Regions from separate parts of the Ruania alba genome, predicted to be linked through region 2. Evidence: riboswitches for the same ligand, from Rfam matches in the RefSeq annotation. Region 2 holds a riboswitch; each other region holds the start of a gene.
What was found. A riboswitch is a leader RNA that binds a small molecule or an ion and turns the genes downstream of it on or off. The one in region 2 is predicted to bind S-adenosylmethionine.
Positions count from the first base shown of each region.

Region 1: it holds a riboswitch for S-adenosylmethionine, as region 2 does, so the genes downstream of both, BLU77_RS17120 (aminotransferase class V-fold PLP-dependent enzyme) here and BLU77_RS09370 (LLM class oxidoreductase) in region 2, are expected to answer to the same signal.
Region 3: it holds a riboswitch for S-adenosylmethionine, as region 2 does, so the genes downstream of both, BLU77_RS17170 (rhodanese-like domain-containing protein) here and BLU77_RS09370 (LLM class oxidoreductase) in region 2, are expected to answer to the same signal.

Region 1 covers NZ_FNTX01000002.1:1,499,463-1,506,758, forward strand. The annotation lists gene BLU77_RS17100 (DUF4352 domain-containing protein) at 1-188, shown strand, start outside; gene BLU77_RS17105 (hypothetical protein) at 185-718, shown strand; gene BLU77_RS17110 (hypothetical protein) at 746-2,056, opposite strand; gene BLU77_RS17115 (alpha/beta hydrolase) at 2,094-3,035, opposite strand; gene BLU77_RS17120 (aminotransferase class V-fold PLP-dependent enzyme) at 3,130-4,530, opposite strand; SAM riboswitch class IV at 4,559-4,674, opposite strand; gene BLU77_RS17125 (FGGY-family carbohydrate kinase) at 4,758-6,293, shown strand; gene BLU77_RS17130 (hypothetical protein) at 6,478-6,690, shown strand; gene BLU77_RS17135 (helix-turn-helix transcriptional regulator) at 6,715-7,296, shown strand, end outside.
Region 2 covers NZ_FNTX01000001.1:2,032,887-2,040,182, reverse strand. The annotation lists gene BLU77_RS09380 (S8 family peptidase) at 1-1,147, shown strand, start outside; gene BLU77_RS09375 (CHAT domain-containing protein) at 1,104-3,497, shown strand; SAM riboswitch class IV at 3,568-3,682, shown strand; gene BLU77_RS09370 (LLM class oxidoreductase) at 3,951-4,775, shown strand; gene BLU77_RS22025 (hypothetical protein) at 4,787-4,942, shown strand; gene BLU77_RS09360 (MFS transporter) at 5,126-6,361, shown strand; gene BLU77_RS09355 (glutamate-5-semialdehyde dehydrogenase) at 6,466-7,296, shown strand, end outside.
Region 3 covers NZ_FNTX01000002.1:1,510,479-1,517,774, reverse strand. The annotation lists gene BLU77_RS17185 (tautomerase family protein) at 1-10, shown strand, start outside; gene BLU77_RS22970 (response regulator transcription factor) at 53-1,669, shown strand; gene BLU77_RS17175 (O-succinylhomoserine sulfhydrylase) at 1,732-2,955, opposite strand; gene BLU77_RS17170 (rhodanese-like domain-containing protein) at 2,969-3,388, opposite strand; SAM riboswitch class I at 3,393-3,474, opposite strand; gene BLU77_RS17165 (hypothetical protein) at 3,663-4,205, shown strand; gene BLU77_RS17160 (hypothetical protein) at 4,153-5,043, shown strand; gene BLU77_RS17155 (hypothetical protein) at 5,099-5,365, opposite strand; gene BLU77_RS17150 (hypothetical protein) at 5,379-5,732, shown strand; gene BLU77_RS22210 (TOMM precursor leader peptide-binding protein) at 5,729-6,562, shown strand; gene BLU77_RS17145 (YcaO-like family protein) at 6,559-7,296, shown strand, end outside.

The sequences.
Region 1 (7,296 bases), on a different contig from region 2:
GTGAGGTCGCGTTCGAAGTCCCGGCCGACGCCTTGGGCGATCTCACCGTCTTCGTCTGGCCGTACCTGCGCTCCAACATCGAGAGCGACCCTGTCGGCTATGGGGTCACGCAAGTCACCGTCACCGAGGTCGAGAACCAGCGGGTCTCGCTCGCCGAGCCGACCCTCCTGCCGGCAGGTGAGCGATGACGAGCAGGAACATTCCGCGGCGTGCCCTCGCCATCGCTGTTGTCGGTGTGCTCACCACGGTCGCGTTCGGTTGGCGGGTCAGCGAGCAGGCGCGGGAGACCTGGTGGCCCAGCGGTGCGCATGCCGCGGTCGGTCCCGGCGAGGATTTCGGCGGCATCCAGGTGGAGCTGGACGGCATCGAGCCGGCTGGTCAGGTGGTGGACTGGGACGGACCATGGACACCACCAGCAGGGTTCCGGGCATGGCGGGTCTCCCTGGCTGTCACGACGAGACAGAGCGACTTCAGCAGCGTCGAGGTCCTCGTCGAGGACACGCAGGGTCGACAGTTCGCCGCCGGTGAGAACGTCCCGTTCGACCCCGAAGGGTATGAATGGTCTCTCGCGGTCACGGTCCCGGAGAGCGGAGACGACCCGATCCCGGAGGTGCAGCACCTGCTGGTGCTCCTGCCGGCCGATGCTGAACCCGCGGCGGTCCGCATCGATGCGCTGTGGGTGATGCGCCCTGAGTACATCAGACTCGAGGTCGAGTAGGTACCGCGGACCTTCGCGGCCCGGGTGCTAGCGGCGGTCAGGCAGCCGCAAGGCAGAGGGCGCACCGAGTCGGGCGAGCAACCGGTCGGAGGCCGCCGCGAGCAGTGTGGCGGTCAGCAGCAGCGTCAGCACCTCCGCGGTCCGGTACAGCGGATCCCACCACGCGTTCCAGCCCGCCACATCCAGGGTCGGCAGCACGGCGCGGAACGCACCCCACACCAGGTACGGCACCCCGGTGAGCGCCATGTAGAGAAGACAGAAGGCAGCCAGCGGTGCCCATCCGGAACGCACCATCAGACCGATGCCACCGACGAGCATCCCGAACCGGCCCTCCGGTTCGCTCACCCGCGCCCAGGCGCGTTGCACGCGGGGGTCGTCCACCCGCGTGGCCATCCGCCGTGCGAACGGGAGACGTGACGTTGCGACGTCGGTCACCGAGATCGTGTCCGAGGTGCGCACCCCGTACACGACCATCCCCATCGTCAGCCACGCCAACGGGATGAGAATCGCGGTCGCTGCCGCCGCGATCAGGGTGTCGCCGGCGCCGATCAGCCAGCTGACGGCGCCCGTCAAGACCGGCAGGGACAGGTCGACCGAGTCCCACCACGACCCGACCGCCCGGCCGATCACCCGCGAGTGCCACCACCCGGCGCCGCTTCGCACGAGGAAGCCGAGCGCATAGGCACCGATCACGATCCAGACCAGCTCGAAGTAGCCGATCACGATCCGTAGCGTCATCCGCCACGGGGAGTCACGATCCGACCAGAGTGAATCACGCTCGGCGAACCGCGATCCGACGAGCCGCAGCAGCAGCGCCACGGCCACGATCCCCAGGACCAACGCTGAACCGCCGTCGACCACCCGGCTGGGTGCATCAGCGTCGACCCCGAGCCGATTGAGGTCGTCGGTCACTCCCTGGTACCCGTAGAAGCGCAGGTCGTCCTTGAGCCCGTCTCCGCTCTCGTAGACCACCAGGAATGGCACCAGCACACTGCCGAGCGCGGCGATCAGATCCTGGGCGAGATTCTGCGAGCGCTCCCGTCGCCGCAGCACGAGCAGGATCGTCACCGTACTCAGCAACGTGGAGAACGGCACCAGGGTGAGGGTGAGCATTCCCGGCACCGACCCCAGCCGCCCGACCACTACGGACAGGTCACGCAGGTACAGGTGCGCCGTCACTCCCACGAGGGCGATCACCAGCACCGGCAGCCAGTGCCGGCCCAGCAGCTTGCCGGTGGTCACCAGCAGGGCAGTCAGCTCGACGGCGAGCGCCCGGAACGTGAACGGATCACCGACACGCACACCGGCGGAATCGCCGGGGGTGGCAGGTGAGGTCATGGGGCGAGGATAGCGAGCCGCACCAGCGGGCCCGCCGTCACAGGGCAGGCAGCCGCGTGTCCACCCAGGCCAGCACGACGCGGGCATACTCCTGCCGCACCGGCTCGGCGGACAGTGCCAGGTCGTGCCGACCACCCTGGAACCGGCGCACGGTCACGTCCACGCCCAGGCGCGGCGCCCGGTCCCACATGTGCTGCACGTCGAGCACACAGTCCGCACCGGCCAGATCAGCGTCGGTGGGGTGGTCCGGGTGCCCGCTGCGCCCCGCGGTGCACACCAGCACCGGCGCGTGCACGTCCAGCCCGCGCGCGATTCGTGCGTGCCCGCGCCGAATCGCCCGCAACCATCCGGCGTAGACGGGAACGTCCTCGAACGGTTTCCAGGCCAGGTCGTACCCCCACTCGCCGCCGGTGGAGGTGTGCAGGCTGCGCCCGTAGGGCTCGCCCAGGGTGCTCACGCGCAGCACGGGCAGCCACCGCCCGACGGCGTCCAGCACCCGGGTGGTGAGCACCCGGTTCACCCAGGAGGAGTTGAGATCGAACCACGGGCTGTTCAGCACCAGGGCATCGACGCCGCCGTGGTCCGAGGCGTACAGGGAGGCGATCAACCCACCGGTGGAATGGCCGAGCAGCACCACCTCCTCGGCGCCGGCGGCACGGATCTGTGCCAGCGCCAGGCCGATCTCCTCGTCGTAGCGGGACAGATCGGTGACGAAGTTCGGCGTGCGGCCGGGGCGGATGGAGCGCCCGTAGTCGCGCAGGTCGAGGGCGTAGAAGTCGAACCCGGTATCGGTCCACCCCTGGGCGTGCTCGGCCTGGAAGAAGTAGTCGGTGAAACCGTGCAGGTAGAGCACCGCGCGCGGCCGCGAGCCGGCGTCGTCCTGGTGCACCAGGGTGGCCACCGGGTCCGGGTGCGTGCCGTCGGGGCGTAGCTGCAGGGTCTGCTGCACCCAGGGGCCGCCGAGGACGTCCATGCTCATGGCACCGAATCTACGCTGCAACTATCGACTGTCCTGGGAACGGTGCTGCCACATCTCGCACGAAGGTCTCCGGACGCCGTCGATAGTTGACGGGTCAGTGCGTGGCTCCCGCCAGCACGTCGGCCACGCTCGGCGCAGGCCCGCACCCAGTTCCGGCCGCGGCCGTGGCCAGCACGGACGGCGCCCCGGCATCGGCGTGCAGATCGTGCAGCAGCTCGATCGCCTCGGGCAGCTCGCGCTGGTCGTCCTCCGGCTGCCAGCGCCCGTTCACCACGGAGTAGGAGGCCTGCGGGCCCGTGCTCAGGTACTGCGCCACGCCCGCCACCAGCCGGTCCACGTGCTCGGCCGTGCTGCCCAGCCCGATGCTCGCCCGCAGCCCCGCGTCCAGCTCACGTGCGGCCAGCAGGGGATGGGCGCAGAACCTGCCGTCGCGCACGCCTACCCCGTGCTCGGCGGACAGGTAGGCGGCCACCAGGCCGGCGTCGTGGCCGGGCAGGCTGAACGAGACCACCGCGGTCGGGTCGGCCGAGTCCGGCCACAGGCGCAGCACCGCGACCCCATCGATCGCCTCGAGCCCGGTCACCAGACGGTCCCGCAGGGCCGTGTCATGCGCGGCGAGCTCGGCGGTGACCGCCTCCAGCTGGGTACAGGCGACGCCCAGAGCGATCGCCCCGATCACGTTCGGGCTGCCGGCCTCGTGCCGCTGCGGAGCCGGCTCCCAGGTGGTTTCCTCGGCGGTCACGTTCGTCACCGCGCCGCCGCCGGCGAGGTACGGGGTGCCGGCGTCCAGCCAGTCCCGACGCCCCACCAGCGCACCCGCGCCGTACGGGGCGTAGAGCTTATGGCCGGAGATGGCCACGTAGTCGGCGCCGGTGGCCGCCAGTGAGAACGGCCGGTGCGGGGCGAGCTGGGCGGCGTCCACCACCACGCGGGCCCCCGCGCCGTGGGAAACCTGGACTACCTCAGCGATCGGGAGCGCCTCCCCAGTCACGTTCGAGGCGCCGGTCACCGCCACCAGTGCGTACTCGGCGCCGGCCAGCGCCTCGGACAGTGCGTCCAGTGTCTCGGCCACGGTGCCGCGGGCGGCGAGCACGTCCGCGCCGTGGCGCTGCCAGGGGAGCAAGTTGGCGTGGTGCTCGATGTCGAGCACCAGCACCCGGCCGGGCACGCACCCGCCGAGCAGGTTGAGCGAGTCGGTGGTGTTCCGGGTGATCACGACCACGTCCTCGTCACGGGCGCCGGTGAACCGCCCGACGGCGATCCGGGACTGCTCGTAGAGGGCCGTGGACACCTGGGAGAGGTACCCGGCTCCGCGGTGCACGCTCGCGTACAGCGGGAGAGCCCGATCGACGGCGTCCGCCACCGCGCTCAGTGCCGGTGCGCTCGCCGCATAATCCAGGTTCGCGTACGCGATCGAGGTCGCTCCCTCACGGGGGACCGTCAACGGGACTGTCGTGTCAGCGCCGACGAGGGGGAGAACGGGATTCTGGGGCATGTGTTCCTCCGGTGTCCGGACCCCAGGGGGTCCGCGCTTGCCGGACGCCACCTCGACGCCGGCCTGGTCGTCACCCGGGGCACCCCACCGCGGTTGGAGGGTTGCCGGCCAGCTAGCCGGGGCTGATCGCTGGCGCTCATGACCGTCTTGTCTAGGATGCCACAGACACCGGCGTCGGTGAACGGCGTCTCACGAGGTGTCCGTCCGCTGCCGGTCGAAGAGGTGAGATGAGCGCCGACCACCTGCTCGCCGTCGATCTGGGCACCAGCGGTGCACGCGCCGGGGTGTTCACCCCCGACGGCGTCCTGCTGGCCAGGTGCACCTCCGCCTGGTCGCCCCGCTCACCTCGGCCGGGCTGGGCCGAGCAGGACCCGCAGGAATGGTGGGCTCACCTCGTCCGGGTGGTGCGTGGGTGTGTGGCTGCGGCCGGCCTGCCGACCGGCGCGATCGCCGCGATGTCGGTGGACACCACCAGCGCGACCGTGGTGGCAGCCCGCGGCGACGGCACACCGTTGCGCCCGGGCGTCCTCTGGATGGACCTGCGTGCGGTCGAGCAGGCGGAACACCTGAGCGAGACCGCGCCCCCGTATGCCGGTGGACGACCCGTCTCGGCCGAGTGGGGTCTGCCGAAGGTGATGTGGCTGCGCAGGCACGAACCCGAGGTGTGGCGCGCCACCGAGGTGATCTGCGACTGCACCGACTGGCTCACGCACCGGCTCACCGGGCAGTGGAGCATGTCGATCAGTCACGCTGCCGCCAAGTACTTCCATGACCGCACCCGCGGTGGGTGGCCGGTTGAGGTGTATGACCCGATCGAGGGAGCAGACATCCTCGAGCGCTACCCGAGTAAGGTCCTGCACCCCGGTGAGGTGGTCGGCCCGCTCACCGCAGCGGCGGCTGAGGAGCTGGGGCTGCGCCCGGACATCCCGGTCGTCGAGGGTGCGATCGATGCCTATGCCGCCACCATCGGCGTGGGGGTGGTGCGCCCAGGGCAGAGGGCACTGGTGACCGGGTCCTCACACGTGCTGATCGCCCAGACGGACCGGCCGCTGGAGGTACCGGGACTGTGGGGTGCGTTCACGGACGCGATCGCGCCGGGGCGGTTCACCCTCGAGGGCGGGCAGGCTGCCACCGGCACTCTGGTGTCATGGTTCCGGCGGGAGCTCGCGGGGCATGCCGCGGCCGAGGCAGAACGGCGCGGGTGCGACGTCTATGACGTGCTGAACGAACGGGCCGCGGGAATCCCGATCGGCTCCGACGGGCTCGTCGTGCTGGACCACTTCCAGGGCAACCGAAGCCCGCACACCGATCCGTACGCCCGCGGCGTCATCCACGGTTTCGGCCTGCAGCACACCGAGGCGCACCTGTACCGGGCGATCTTGGAGGGCATCTCCTACGGAACCGCCGAGGTGATGGGCGTGCTCGATGAGCACCTGCCGCCGTCGGGAGACGTACGGGTGACCGGCGGACCCGCAGCCAGCCGGCTCTGGATGCAGATCCAGGCCGATGTGCTCGGCCGTCCACTCGTTCTGTCCGACACGCCCGTCGGTTCCCTGCTCGGCACGGCCGTGATTGCCACCGTCGGGGCCGGGGTGTATCCGGATCTCGACCGCGCCACGGACCAGATGGTGCAGCTCGGCGAAGTGGTGCAGCCGGACGCGGCAGCGCACGAGGCCTACCGTTTCCACGCCGAGCAGTACCTGCGCACCTACCCGGCCCTGCGGGAGATCCTCGAGGCGGGAACACGGCACCAGGGGCGATGAACGAGCAGGTGTGGCCCGACTGGGTGCTTCGACCACCGAGGATCCCTTACCCCGCGCACGTGGTGACCGCCACATCCCTTACCCGACCTCCGCCGTCGTACGACTCGAGGTAAGGCCGGCCTCGCGAGGACGGACGTGACCCACCCATCCCGCAATGTCACACCTCAGCACCACAGTGGGTGCCATGCCCAGCACCGAGGAGCACCCGATGGACGCCCACTACGACCTGTTCCACGCCGAGATGGCCGAGCGCAGGGAGCGGCTGCTCACCCAGCTCGCCCCCGGTCGCACCCGCCGCCGGTTGAGCCTGCGCCGGCTGGTGGCCGAGCGGTCCGACGCCCGTACCGCCCGGCTCGGCCGCACCCTCACCCCGAAGGACCTGGAGCGACGCGCCTGAGCCGTGCATGACACGATGACACCCGTGGCACGGGTCGGGTCGGAGATCGCGCTGGTGGCGCGCACTGCGGAGCTCGCTCGCCTGGACGCTGTGTGGCGTCAGGCGGTCGACGGCTCCGCGGGTGCGGTGCTGCTCCCGGGTGAGGCCGGCGTCGGCAAGTCCCGGTTGGTGGCCGAGCTCGCCGATGTGGCCGAGCGTGCCGGCGGCGTGGTTCTCGTCGGGCACTGCGTCGGTCTGGGAGACGCGGCACCCCCGTACCTGCCGGTGGTGGAAGTGCTCGAGCACGTGCGCGAGCTCGAGCCCACGCTCGTGGCCGATGCGCCGGCCCTGACCACGCTGGTGGCGCGCGGCGGAACCGGACGGACCGCGGATCAGTTGCAGGTGTTCGACGCCTTCCTGAACGTGCTTACGGCACTCGCGCAGCGGGCCCCGGTCCTGCTCGTGGTGGAGGACCTGCACTGGGCCGATGCCTCCACCCGGGACCTGCTGACGTTCCTCCTCGCCCGGATGTCCCACGAGGCTCTCGCCGTGGTGCTCACCTACCGCTCGGACGAGCTGCACCGGCGCCACCCGTTGCGGCCGTTGGTGCTGGAGCTGGGCCGGATG
Region 2 (7,296 bases):
TGTGGGTGCCCCCGTCGACGGGCCGGATGCAGCCGTCGCGTTGCGGGCCGTGCAGGAGCGTCGGCGGGCACCCGTGGCCCTCGGCCTCGACCATCTGCTCAGTCTCGGGCCCTTCATCGAGACCAATCCCTTCATCGAGACGAACCCCTTCATCGAGACGAACCCCTTCATCGAGACCAATCCCGCCGCCGGGTACGCCCGGCCGGGGCTCGGCGGACGGCAACCGGTGAGCGTACCGATCGCCCCGCCGTCCCGTCGCCCCGAGGCCTCTCGCAGGGTCACGGTGGCGGTGCTCGACACCGGGTGCGGCGACCACGAGTGGCTCGACGACGTCGTCACCGTGCCGCACGTCGACGGACATCCCATCGGCCGGCACGGCTCACCTGATCCGGAACGGGACCCGAGCCCGGGACCGACCATCACCGGTCTCGCCGGGCGCGCCGTCGGCCACGGGACGTTCATCGCCGGCCTGGTGCGGCAGGTGGCACCGGATGCTGACCTGCTCGCGGTGCGGGTCTGTGATGGGGACGGGATCGTCACCGAGCTCGAGCTCATCTCCGTGCTCGCTCAGCTCACCGCGTACCAGCGCACGACAGGTCCCATCGACGTGCTCAACCTGTCGCTCAGTTACACCCACGAGCGGCCCGAGGATGCCGCCTACAGCTCCGCGCTCTACGGGGTGCTGCACCACCTGCGCGCGGAGGGGACCACGATCGTCGCCTCCGCAGGGAACGCCGCCACCACTCGTCCGCATTTCCCGGCCGCGTTCACCCTCTCTCCGGACCCCTCGGTGGCGCCGTTGATCTCTGTGGGTGCGCGGAACCCGAACGGGACGATCGCGGCCTTCAGCAACCAAGGCGCGTGGGTCAGCTGCTGGGACCAGGGTGCGGCTCTGGTGAGCACCAGTCCGCGCCTGGACTCCGGCCGCCAGCCCACGGTGGAGACGGGGCCCGGCAGCGAGACCTTCGACCTCGACGACTTCAGTGGTGGCTTTGCCGTCTGGAGCGGGACCTCGTTCGCCGCACCGCTGCTCGCCGCCAGAGTGGCGCACGTGCTTGAACCGCGAATTCCTCCCGCCAAGCACATCGCGGAGCGGATCCGCGGTGCGCACCTGGCATGGCGAATGGTCGAGGACGGAGGTCGATGACGCGGTGACCGAGCTGCTCGCGGGCAGCGCGGGCGACGATGCCGCCGCGCTGCATGGTGAAGCCAGGCGAGTGGCCAACGCCGGCGATCTGCCTGGTGCGGAGAGATTGCTGCACCAGGCCCGTGAGTGTGCCACCAGCGTCGAGGACATCTGCCGGATCGAGGGAACCCTCGCGTTCGTCGAAGTCGAGCAGGGTCGTGCAGACGAAGGGCTCGCCCGGTGCGTGGCAGCGCTCGACGGCGCGGAGAGCGGCACACTGGCGCACGCACTCCTCGCGGGCCAGCTCGGCACGATCCGCTTCGTCCGCGGAGAGACTGACGCGGCCATCGAGCTGTTCAGCACCGCGCTGGAGGTCCTGACGGGAGAGGAGCGGTGCCGCATGCTCCTGAACCGGGGGACGGCCCACCTGAGCGTCGCCGCCTACGAGGCTGCTCGGCGGGACTTCGAGGAAGGCACCCGAGGCTCGAACGCCGTCTCGGCGGCCAAGAGTGCCCACAACCTCGGCTACCTGCACCTGCTCCGCGGCGAACTGGTGGACGCACTCCGGTGGATGGACCGCGCGCGCCCCGACCTCGCCGAGCTCGGCACGTCCGTGACCGCGACCCTCGACATCGACCGGGCCACGGCGCTGGACGCGGCCGGCCTGCGTGGTGAAGCAGTGGCGCTGCTGCGCGATGTGGCGGCGCGCCTGCATGGCAGCGGGCTGTGGCGGCTCCAAGCCGATGTCGACCTGCACCTGGCTCGCCAGCTCGGCGACGACGAGTCGCTGGGAGCCGCTGAGCGCGCGGTGCGTCGCAACCGTGAGCACGGCAACGCCGTCGATGCCGACGAGGCGCGCGCGGTGGTCATGCTCAGCAGGTGCCGCAGCGCGAGGCCACCGAGCCCGCACAGCGTGGAGACTCTCGCCGACCGGCTGGAGCGGGCCGGACGCCGGCACACGGCGACCGCGCTGCGGATGCGCGCCGCCGGCCTGCGCGGGGCAGAGCCCCGGCTCCCGGACAGTGAGGAGCCGCTGACCGTCCGCCTGCTTGCCGGTGAGGTCGCGGCTGAGGTGGCGTTGCGAGCCGGCGACACCGATGCGGCTCTGAGTGCGGCAGCGGCTGCGATCGACGAGCTCGACCGGTGGCAGCGCGGAATCGGCAGCCTCGAGCTGCAGTCGGTGAGCCGGCGGTTGGGGGCGCGGGTGATCAGGCTCGGCCAACGCGCCGCACATCTGAGCGGGGATCCTCAGGACCTGCTCACCTGGTCCGAGCGAGCTCGTGAGCTGGTGGCTCGCGTTCCTGCCACCCGACCGCCGGAGGAACTCGGCAACCTGCTGGCCGACTTGCGCCAACTCGGTCCGGACGGTGATCCCGCCGCGCGGTTGCAGCTGGTCGCCCAGATCCGCCACGGACGGTGGTTGGCCGCAGCGGATCTTCCGACTGGTGCGCTCGTCACGGTGCAGGCGGTGCGTGAACGGGCGGCGGGAGAACGAGCCGGACGCTACGTGACACTGATGGAGATCGAGGGCCGCCTCATCGCCCTCACGCTCGGCGACCGCGAGGAGATCCTCGACCTCGGCGAGTGGGCACACATGGCGCGCCTCCTCGGGGGTCTCAGCGCGGACCTGACGATGGCAGCACAGCTCGCGACCCCCGTGGTGCGGGCCGCTCTCCAGGAGCGGATCGAGGCGTTCGACCACATCCTCGAGCCCGCGCTATGCGGGGCGTCCTCGCTCGTCGTCACCGCCCCGGCGGTGATGGCTCGGATGCCGTGGGGCCAGCTGCCGAGCACTGCGGACGTCCCGGTGACCGTGCCGACCTCGGCGAGCGCCTGGCTGCGCAACGGCGATCGGCACGACCCGATCGGCGACGTCGGAGTCGTCGTCGGGCCCGGTACCCGCACCGGAAGCGCGGAGGCGGACGTGGTGCGCCAGCGATGGCACACGCACACGGTGACGGCAGGGGACCGGTGCCACGACGCCGAGGCCCTCGCTGCGGACGTGGATCTGCTGCATGTGAGCGCCCACGGTCAGGACCGGGAGGCGCACCCACTGTTCGCCTCCTTGCAGCTGACCGACGGCGACCTGTTCGGACACGACGTCGAGCTCTTCGGTCGGGTGCCGCCCGTGGTGGTCCTCTCCGCGTGCGGGGCAGCCGGTGGCTCGCTCGGGATGGCGCGGGCGTGGCTGCACGCGGGAGCGCGCACTGTGGTGGCGGCGCCGGCCGACATCGCCGAGACGGCCGCGCTCGAGCGATTCTCCCGGCTGCACGAGTTGCTCGCCGGCGGGCGCAGCCCGGCCGAGGCGGTCGCGACGGCGTTCGGTGGCGACGCGCTCGACTGTGCCGTGCAGTGCTACGGCACCGGGTGATCTGTGACGTCTCTCACGTCTCACGATTTGGTTGACACGTCATCCAAACCGTCCGTAGAGTACTGACCAAGGTCTTGAGTGTCAGCGAGACGGCCCCGGCCAGCTGACCGGCAACCCTCCTGTGCGGTGGGGTGCCCCGGGTGACGACCTGGCCCCGGCCAACTGGTGCGGGGCAAGCGCAGCACCGCAGATGCGGTGAACGAGAGAAGGACACCTCAGCAGATGATCCAGGACTGGACCACAGTGCCCGAACGGCCCGCACTGAGCGTCACCCCCTGTGTCATGTGCTGTTGTCGCATGCCGGCCTGAGCCGAGCTCCATCCGATGTCTCGGGCGTTCTTGCCCCTTCGGCATCACCCTCGGTCCCCAGGTGCACACCTGCCGGTGGCGTGACACCACCAGCGTGCATCAGGCGATCGAGCCCCCGGCCTCTCGCTGAAAAGGACACTTCCCATGTCTGCTGCATCCGCTGCTCGTCCCACCTCCCTGATCGCCCTCGATCTCTCCGGCGCCGGCGCACCGCGCGAATGGCGCCGCGCTGAGGACTCCGACGCCGAGTCCTTCATCATGGGTCGCCTCGCCGGGCTCGCCTCCCTCGCCGACAAGGGCGGGGTCGACGTGCTGGCCTTGGACGAGACCTTCCACGCCGCCGGCCAGCGTCGCCGGGACGACTGGCTCGACGGCGCCGTCGCCGCCTCCCGCCTCTCCCGGCACACCTCCTCGGCCACCCTGGTGGCGACGGTGCCGCTGACCGGGAGCCGCCCGGACCACGTCGGCGGAGCGGTCGCCAGCGTGCACCGCGCCTCGGCCGGTCGTGCCGGCTGGCAGCTTGAGGTCGCCGAGTCCGGCACGCGTAGCCTGCGCGCGGTCGAGTCCGTGATCGGCACGTGGCCCACGACGGCGGAGCGCACCAGTGCCACGACCCGCCCCCAGGTGGTGGTTCCGGTGCGTACCCCAGTGGACGGTGAGCTCGCCGCCGCGCGCGGCGACATCGCCCGGATCAGCGTGGCCACCTTCGAGGAGGCCCGGGCCGCCCGGACCGCGATCCGTGAGGCTGCCGCCGAGTGGGGCCGCGACCCCGACGATGTGCAGGTGCTCGTCGATGTGCACGCCGTGATCTCCGCCGACGCCCCGAGTGCGCGGGCTCGATGGGACCTGCTCACCTCGCTGGAGACCCAGCCGCGACAGGTGCCGCTGCGCTCGATCGGAACCGCGACCGACCTCGCCGACCTGTGGGCCACCTGGGTACACGGGGAGCCGCCGACGGGTTCACCGTGATCCCCGCCTCGGTGCCCACCGACGTGGTCGCACTGGTGCAGGAGGTCATCCCGCAGCTGGAGGCCCGCGGACTGCGCAAGCCGCGCACCGCCGCGGTGGACACGGCGCCGGCACGTCGCACGACTCGCCGCACTCCGGCACGTCAGCGCAGCCACGCCACCGCCTGACCAGAATCCGACGTCGACCTGGAGGTCGTGGCGCCTCGGTGTGAGGCGGGCGACAGCCGGCCGACGTCGGATTCTGCGGATCAGGGCGTAGCATTGCTGCTGCGGTCGGGCTTCGGCGTCGACCAGGGCATGGCGCGCACCAGCGGTGGGGTGGTGCGCACACCGTCGCACCCTGGAGCATGAATGTCCCCGCTGAGTTCCTACCGGAACCTGTTCTCCCTCACCGGCGCGATCTACGTGATCATCGCCTTCCTCGCCCGCCTCCCGCTGGCGATGTCGCAGATCGGTGCGCTGCTGCTGGTCTCAGCGGTGACCGGTTCCTACGGTGCCGGTGGTGCCGCGGCCGGTGCGACCGCCGTCGTGAACGCGGTGGCCTCCCCACTGGCCGGTGCGCTCACCGACCGGGTGGGACAGCGCCGGGTGCTGCTCGTGCAGTCGGTGGTGGGCGCCGCCGGACTGATCTGGCTCGTGCTCGCTGCCGCGAGCTACACCTCGGGCGAAGCGTGGTGGCCGCTCGTGCTGATCGCGGGTGCCAGCGGCGCGTTCCTGCCTCAGGTCGGGACGATGGCGCGGGTGCGATGGCGCCCGATCGCACGACGTTCGGGCAGGGCGGAGCAGCGGATGGTCGATGCAGCCTTCTCCTACGAGGGCGCAGCCGACGAGGCCAGCTTCGTGCTCGGGCCGGCCCTGGTCGGGGTGGTGGCGGCGATTCTGAACCCGTCTGCGGCGTTGATCACCGCTGGTGTGCTGCTCGGCGTGTTCGGGCTGTGGTTCGCCCTGCACCCCACGGCCACGGTGGTGCCGAAGCCGGACCGTTCGGTCGCTGCGGTGCGGTTGCCGGCGGTGCTGTTCGTGCTGGTGTTCGCCCAGCTCACAATCGGGATGATCTTCGGGTCGGTCCAGGCGGGGGCTTCGGTGCTCGCCACCGAGGCGGGGGAGCCGGGCCTGACTGGTCTGCTGCACGCGTTGCTCGGGATCGGTTCGGTGACGGCCGGTCTGGCCGTCGTCGCGGTGCCCGAGGCGTTCCGGTACGAGAATCGACTGCGTCTGTTCACGGTTGCTCTGGCGGTACTGAGCCTGCCGCTGCTGCTGGTGTCCTCCATCGGCGGGCTCGTCCCGGTGCTGGTCGTCCTCGGCCTCGCCGTCGCCCCCTCGATGATCACCACCTTCACCCTGGCTGAGCGGATCAGTCCGCCGAGCCGGCTCGGTGCCGCGATGACGTTGCTCGCCGCTGCGACCGGCCTCGGGTACGCGATCGGCTCGAGCGCGGCCGGGCGGCTCGCCGACTGGGGCGGGTACACCCCGGCCTTCGCCGTCACGATCGTGGGGGCGTCTTCAGCCGCGATCATCTCGCTGGCCGGTGCGCGAGCCCTCCGTCGAGCGCAGAGCACCAGGCTCCCGCGCGAAGCGACCAGCTGAGTCGACGGTGATGCGTCAGGCCCCGCGATATGGGCACCTCACCCGACGTATCACCGTCGTCCCGGTCGCGGCGAGTGAGTGCCGGCGGGTCGTATCCTGGCGGGATGAGCGTGGATACTCAGGACCCGACCCAGGTCACGGACGAGCAGGCGACTGCTGGTGTCGGTGACCTTGCCCGTGCTGCGAAGGGTGCCGCCCGGACGCTGCGCAACGCCACCAGTGCCACCAAGGACGCTGCGCTGCATACGCTGGCCGACGCACTGGAAGCAGAGCAGGCCACCATCCTGGCCGCCAACACCGTCGATACCGAGCGCGAGGCCGCGAACGGGATGAGCCCAGGGTTGGTGGACCGCCTCCGCCTCACCCCGGATCGAATCACCGGCATCGCTGACGCTCTCCGCGAGCTCGCCGGGCTGCCCGATCCGGTCGGGGAGGTGGTCCGGGGCCAGACGCTGCCCAACGGGCTCACGGTGCGCCAGCTGCGGGTGCCGATGGGCGTCGTCGGGATGATCTACGAGGCGCGACCGAACGTGACGGTGGACGCCGCCGGTCTGGCGCTGAAGAGCGGAAATGCGGTGCTGCTGCGCGGCGGGTCGGCTGCGGCGGCGAGCAACGAGGCGATCGTGACGATCCTGGGTGATGCCCTGGTCTCGGCGGGGCTGCCGCGCGAGGCGATCCAGTCCGTCGACGCCTACGGTCGTGCCGGCGCCCGCGCCCTGATGCGTGCCCGCGGGCTGGTCGACGTGCTCATCCCACGCGGCGGGGCCGGACTCATCCAGACGGTGGTGACCGAGTCGCTGGTCCCGGTGATCGAGACCGGGGTGGGCAACTGCCATCTCTACGTGGACTCCACGGCCGATGTCGCCCAGGCCGTGCAGATCCTGCTGAACGCGAAGACCCAACGGGTGGGCGTGTGCAATGCCGTGGAGACGTTG
Region 3 (7,296 bases), on a different contig from region 2:
GAGCGCCTGACCCGCAGACCCCGCCACGCGAACCGAGGGTCATACTGATCGGGTGACTTCCTTGAAGTCGGCGCAGACCGCGCTCGCCGCGGGATCGTGGGACGCGGCCCGGGCCGCCTTCCGCGCTGTTGCCGAGGAGTCCGGTGACCCGCTCGCCTACGAAGGCTGGGCCCAGGCTTCCTGGTGGCGCGACGACGGCGAGGAGTGCGTGCAGGCACGCGAGACCGCCTACCGCAGGCATCGCATCCTCGATGACCCGCTCGGTGCGGCCCGGGCGGCGACCGCGCTCTCCTGGGACACCCTGCTGTTCGGGTACGGCGCACCGGTAGCCCGGGGCTGGTGGGGACGCGCGGCCACCCTGCTGGCAACGCTCGACGAGGCTGCCGAGCACGGGTGGCACGCCGTTCGGGAAGCCGAGCTGGCCATCGCGATCGACCACGACCCCGGCGTGGCGCGGGCCGCCGGAGAGCGCGCCTCGGCCATCGCGAACCGCCTCGGCCTCGCTGATCTCGCCATCGTTGGAGAGGCCCTTCAAGGTCTCGCGATGACCGGAGCCGGGGATGTCGCGGCCGGCACCGTTCTGCTGGACAGTTCGGTCGCGGCGGCCACCTCGGGTGACGTGCCCGACCCAATGTGGATGGGCAAGATCTGCTGCTGGCTGATCGCCGCGTGCACCTTGAACAACGACGTCTCCCGTGCGGCTGACTGGTGCCGGCGGGTGGAGACGATCTGCGTCCAACGTGGGCTCACACCGCTGTTCAACGTCTGCCGCAGCCAGCACGCGTCGGTCCAGGTCGCCTGCGGATCCTGGCACGACGCGGAACGTGAGCTGACCGCGGTGCTGGAGCGCCTGTCCACCTCCCGGCGCGTCTCACGCCTGGAGGCCGTCGCGCAGCTGGGCGAGCTGCGCCGTCGGCAGGGGCGGTTCGACGAGGCCGAGGCGCTCTTCGCGCAGGCCGAGTTCCACCCCCTCTCCATCATCGGACAGGCACGCATGCAGCTCGCCCGCGGCGACGCCACGAACGCCTGGACCGCCATCCGCGGGCTGCTCCACCGACTGCCCGCGCACGGTCGGATGGCGCGCGCCGAGGTGCTCCCTTCGGCAGCCGTGATCGCCACGGCGGCCGGCGAGGCCGAAGCCGCCGGCGCGTATGTGGCCGAGCTGCGCCAGATCGCAGAGTTCACCGGGAGCCGGTCACTGACGGCGGCAGCGTCAGCGGCCGGCGCACTGCTCGTCGGTCCCGCGGAGGCTGTCCCGATGCTCACCGAGGCCGTGCAGGCTTTCGACGCGGAGGGGTTGCGCTTCGACGAGGCGCACACGCGCCTCGCGCTCGCCGAAGCGCTCGCAGCCACCGGGGACAGGAGCGCTTCCCGGCGCCATCTCAGCCACGCGCTGCAGGTGCTCTCGGAACTGTCAGCCGGGGATGACCTCGCCCGTGCCCGCCGGCTCGTGCGCGCCCTCGACCTTCCCGGGGCCAGCCCCCTGACGGCTCGGGAGCGTGAGGTGCTCACCCTGGTGGCGCGCGGGATGAGCAACGCGGAGATCGCGGCTGCCCTCGTCCTGAGCGAGCACACGGTGCATCGTCACGTGGCGAACATCCTCACCAAGCTCGGGCAGACCTCACGGACGGGTGCCGCCACCCACGGGCTGCACACCGGCCTGATCTGAGAATCGCACGTCAATCTGGTTGTTGCGCCTGCCCGACTCAATCGCCAGATCGACGTTTCATTTCAGAAGGTGCGCAGTGCCTGGGTCAGGTCCGCCTGCAGGTCCGCCACCTCTTCCAGCCCCACCGAGAGGCGCACCGTGGAGTCGGTGATCCCGACGGCGTAACGCTCCTCCCGGGCGATCTTGGAGTGGGTGGTGGTGGCTGGGTGGGTGATGAGCGACTTCGCGTCGCCCAGGTTGTTCGAGATGTCCACCAACTGCAGGGAGTCGAGGAAGGCGAAACTGCGGGTCTTGATCTCCTCCGGGGAGCCGTCAATGTCCAGGTCCAGGGTGACCACGGTGCCTCCGCCGGTCATCTGTTCCTTCGCCAGGGCCACCTGAGGGTGGGAGTCCAGGAAGGGGTAGCGCACCCCGCGCACCCTCGGCCGGCTCTCCAACCACTGCGCCATCTCCAGCGCGGCGGCGGTCTGTGCCCGCACCCGCACCGCGAGCGTCTCCAGGCCCTTGAGCAGCACCCAGGCGTTGAACGGGCTCAACGAGGGGCCGGTGTTGCGGATCATCTGCTTCACCGGGCCCTCCACATAGTCCCGGGGCCCGAGAATCGCACCGCCGAGCACCCGGCCCTGGCCGTCGATGTGCTTGGTGGCCGAGTACACCACCACGTCCACACCGAACTCGAGCGGCTTCTGCAGGATCGGGGTAGCGAACACATTGTCGAGGATCACCGTGGCACCGGCGGCGTGCGCGAGCTCGGTCACCGCCGCCACATCCACGATGTCCTGCATCGGGTTCGAGGGAGTCTCGAAGAGCACCACATCGGCCGGGGTGGCCAGCGCGGCCTGCCATTCCTCGATGCGGTGGGCGTTGACGTAGTCGACCGTGACGCCCCACTTGCCGAGGATGTCGTTGAGCACCACGAAGGTGGACCCGAACAGCGCGTTCCCGGCCACGATCCGGCTGCCCGAGGAGACCAGCGCCGCGAGCGAGGTGAACACGGCGGACATGCCGGTCGCCGTCGAGAAGCACGCCTCGGCGCCCTCGATCAGGCGCAGGCGCTCCTCGAACGCGGAGACGGTGGGGTTGCCGTACCGGGAGTAGATGAACCGGTCGGCCTCACCGAGGAAGGCCGCCTCGGCGTCGGCCGCTCGGTCGTAGGTGTACCCCTGGGTGAGGAACAGTGGCTCGGAGGTCTCCCGGAACTCGGTGCGCTGCTGACCGCCGCGGACGGCGAGCGTGGCCGGGCCGAGCCCGTCGGGCAGGGACGACTGCGGGCGGGGATCACTCACTGAATTTCCCCGCTCAGCTCTGCACCCAGGGCAGCCCGTCCGCGCGCCACCCCTTGAACCCGCGGTGCCCCTCGGTGTCGGTGGGGCCCTCGAACCCGTCGGTCACGTTGTAGGCCGGGCCGAAGCCCGCAGCGGTCGCGGCCTCGGCGGCGGCGATGGAGCGCTGCCCGGAGCGGCAGATGAACACCAGCGGCTTCCCGTCGCCGGGCTCGTACCCGGCCTCGGTGAGCTGGTCGATGAAGCGGGCGTTGCGGGCGCCGTCGGGGAAGGTGTTCCACTCCACCAGCGCGGTGGGCCGGTCGATCGGCCGGGTGTTCGGTACGCCCACGAACGACCACTCGGCGCGGGTGCGCACGTCCACCAGCGCAGCGTCGGAATGGTCGATCAGGAACTGCCAGGCGTCCGTCGGGGTGAGGTCTCCTGCGTACGTCATATCTCCTCCATCGGGTTCTGGCGGTAGCACCGGAGTGGTTGCTGCAGCGTCATCGAGCCAGATCTCTCAGCTGCTCTGGATGGGTCCCGAGCATGGTAGGCGCCGATGCGCGGACCTGTCACGTCAGGTCACATCGCGGGCAGCGAGTCTGACACACCACCGGCAGAGTGACACACCGCCGTCGGTGGGTCAGACGGGCCACGGTGGTTCCCACGATCGTGCAACACCGGCCGCCGTCGGAACACACACCACATGAGAGGAGCGGAGGGCACGCATGCGCAACGCAGGACTGATGACCATGGCGGGGTGCGCCGTCGGCGTGCTCGTCCTGACCGCCTGCGGGCAGACGGCCCCGGATGCTGGGACTGCCGCTCCCGGGGCCGGCGCGGCCGACGGTCTCCCGGCGTGTGAAACGGCGGAGGTGCTGCGCGCACCGGAGGGGGACTACCGCGACGAGCCCGTGTACGTGGGCAACGACCAACCGGTGGAGCAGGTGCAGGCATGGGCGCTCGACCTGCCGGGGTTCGCCGGGGTGTGGATCGACCGCGAGCGCAACGGCTGGGTCACGGTGGCGTTCACCGAGGACGTCGACCAGCGCCGTGCCGAGGCCGCGGAGCAGTTCCCCGATGAGGGTGTGGCGGTGGTCGCGGCCGAGCACACCGAAGCCGAGTTGACCGCACTGGCCGATCGCATCCATACCGAGACACCCGAGGGCGTGCTGTTGAGCTCGGGGTGGCGATCGACCGCGGGGGGTGTCGGTGGAGGTGACGGCGCTCACCGAGGAGAACCTCACGGCGCTGGAGCCGTTCGCGACTGAACCGATCTGTGTCTCCGGCCGCCACCCGGCCGACATCGTGCCGGCCGGCGATCAGCCGACCGAGGGTGAGGGCTGGCGCCTCCTCGGCGACGAGCACACCGGTGAGGTCTACCGCACCGGAGTGGCCACCACTCTCGCCCAGTACGAGCAGCTTTGGGACCGCGCAGGGATGAGCGGTGAGCGTCCGGAGGTGAGCTTCACCGACGAGATCGTGGTGTGGTTCGGGGCGATGTACGGCTCCAGCTGCCCGATCCGGCTCGACGGGGTGGCCGTGACCGATGGCGTGCTGCACGGGCAGATCGTGGTCCCCGGCAGCCCCGGTGCCTGCACCGACGACGCCAACCCGCACTCCTACCTGGTGGCGGTGGAGCGGGCGATGCTGCCGGCCGGCCCGTTCCACGTGCAGCTCAGCGCCGACCACCCGCCGGCCGGGGTCCCCGAGGAACGCACCGTGGTGGACGTGGGCCTGCGGGAGCCGGGCAGCACCGCCACCGACGACCAGCTCGGCACCGACGAGAACCTCATCGACGCCGCCGACGAGCCACAGCCGGCCGGACCGGGCGGGGTGATCGAACCCGGCTATCCCTGGCCCTACCGGCTCGAGCTGGGCACCGCGTGCGGGATCTCCCGGCTCGGCCCGCTCAACGGGGTCACCTGGGTGACCGACACTCGGGACCTGCCCGCCGCGTGGGAGGCGGCGCGCGAGGGCGAGACCGTGGTGGTGGAGGTCCTGCTGACCGAGCGCACCAGCGCCGGTGGGCCGTCCCTGACGGCGACCGTGGGCGCGGACGACGTGGCCTACCGGCCGCTCCGGTCCGGCGACCCCGCCGACTGCTGAGCCACTCGGGCGTACGGCCCCGGCGGAGGGCACCACCGGAGCCGCTGTCCTATGCTCACCGGATGGCCCTGCTGCGTGCGCCGAACCAGTTCTCGCCGGCCCCGGCGGGCGGTCCGACGACGCCGTCGTGCTGCGGGTGCTGCTGTTGCTGCTGCTGCGCAGGCACAGCGGTGGCGGCCTCGGTGGCACTGCCGTTGCTGCTTGCCCAGATCACCCGGCCGGGCGAGCCGCCGAGCCCGCCGGCGCCGTCCGAGGTGCCGGCGCCGTACCCCACCCCACCGGTCCACCCGGTCGCGGCGCCGGAACCACGGCCCGGCCGCACCGGTGGGCTCGTGATGGCCGCGCTCGCACTGCCGCTCGGCATCGCCGTCGCGCTGCTGGGCTTCGCGACAGACGACTCGTCCGGCATCATGATCACGGCCACCCTCGGTCTGCTGCTCACGGCCGGCCTGGCGATCGGCGGGTATCGGCTCGCCGGGGCATCCGGCCCGGCCGCGGTCGCGGTGCCCCTGCTGGTGCTCGCCGTCGGCGCAGGCGTGTTTGTCGCCGAGGTCGCGTTGTGGCTGCTGCTCTTCAACGAGGAGAGCGCCGTACTCGCGATCATCGGCATCGTCGCCATCCCCGTCCTGACGATCGCGGGGATCCTCGGTATCAGTGCCGCGCTGCGCAAACAGCGCGCCGGCCGATGACGACGCCCGCCAGTGACCGTCCGGTCGTCGGCGCACCCGGGTGGCGGCTGAGCGACGAGGGCGGCTACCTGGTGGCCACCGCCGGGCCGGACGAGGTGTGGGTGGTCGACGACGTTCCCGGCACGATCGCCGACGAGCTGGCCGCGTGCTGGTCACCGGAGCCGCCCACACCTGCCGGCCTCTCCCCCGCCGCCCGCCTCGCCGTGGAGCAGCTGCGCGCGATCGGGATGTTCGGCACACCCGTCACGCTCAGCCCGCTCACACTCGCCCTGGCGTTCGCGGGTGCCGACTCCCCCGACTTCCGCACGGCGTTCGCCGGGCTCTGCCACACCCAGGGCTGGCAGCTCAGCCAGGACCGGCCCGACGGCGGTCCACCCGGCGCCGCGGACGTCGTCACCGTCGTGGTGCGCACCACTGCCACGATGCAGGCGACGGCGGAGCTCACCTCCCCGTTGGTGCGTTCCGGTGCGCTGCACGTGCTGTGCGACCTGTCCTCGGCGCACACGGTCGCCCTCGGCCCGTTCGTGGCGCCGGGGCACAGCGCCTGCGTCGGATGCCTCGCCGGCCGGGTGCAGAGCAGGTGGGGTGATCCGGCACCACCTGAGGAGCCCGGCGCGGCCTCCCTGCCCGGCTCCCAGGTGGCGGCCGGGCTGCTCGCCCGCCAGCTCGAGCTCGCCGTGGCGGGGCGCTTCCCGCTCGTGGACGCCTGCGTCTCGATCGACCTGGACACCCTGGACGCCGGCCGGAGCCCGTGCCTGCGCAGTGCCCAGTGTGGGTGGTGCGGCGGAGTGGTCACGGACGGGCGGCTCAGCCTGCCGTGGGCGCCGTGACGTTGCTCCGGCCGGTCCATGCCGCCGACGGGACGGGCGGTGGGTCGACACCAGGAGCCCTGCTGGAGCGGGCGGTGGGGTGGCGGTGCGGCACGGCGGTCTCGGTGGACCGGGTGCCCCGCACTCCCGCCGACCCGCCGATCGTGCAGTACTCGGCCCGGTACGGCCCGGCGGACGATCGCACTCCCGCCGGCGGCGCCGCCACGAACACCGACCAGGCTCGCTCCGCGGCGGTCGGCGAACTGCTGGAGCGGTATGCGGCTGCCTCGTTTCCGCTCCCTCTGCGTTCTTCCGCCTCCGTGCCACCCGAGGAGCAGCTCGGTCACGACGACTTCACCCTGCACTCGGCACAGCAACGTGCGCACCCGGGCTTCCCGCACCACGACAGCTACGCCTCCGACCGGCTGACCCAGGTGTTCCGGTTGCGCGACAACACCCCGATGTGGGTGCCGGCCAACCTGGTGAGCAACGACCCCTCCCTGGGCCACCTCGCGACCTCGAACGGTCTCGCCGCCGCACCGACCAGCATGCTGGCGCTGCTGCGGGCCACCCAGGAGCTGATCGAGCGGGACGCGCTGGTGACGACGTGGCTGCACGGTGTGCCAGCTCGGCAGGTGCCAGTGCCACCGCAGACCCTGGCTGCGCTGGGCGGCGGCGACGGCTTCGCGCTCACCGCGCTCGACCTCACGCCGGCGTTCAGCCCGCACCCGGTGGCCGCCGTGTTCGGGTCAGCG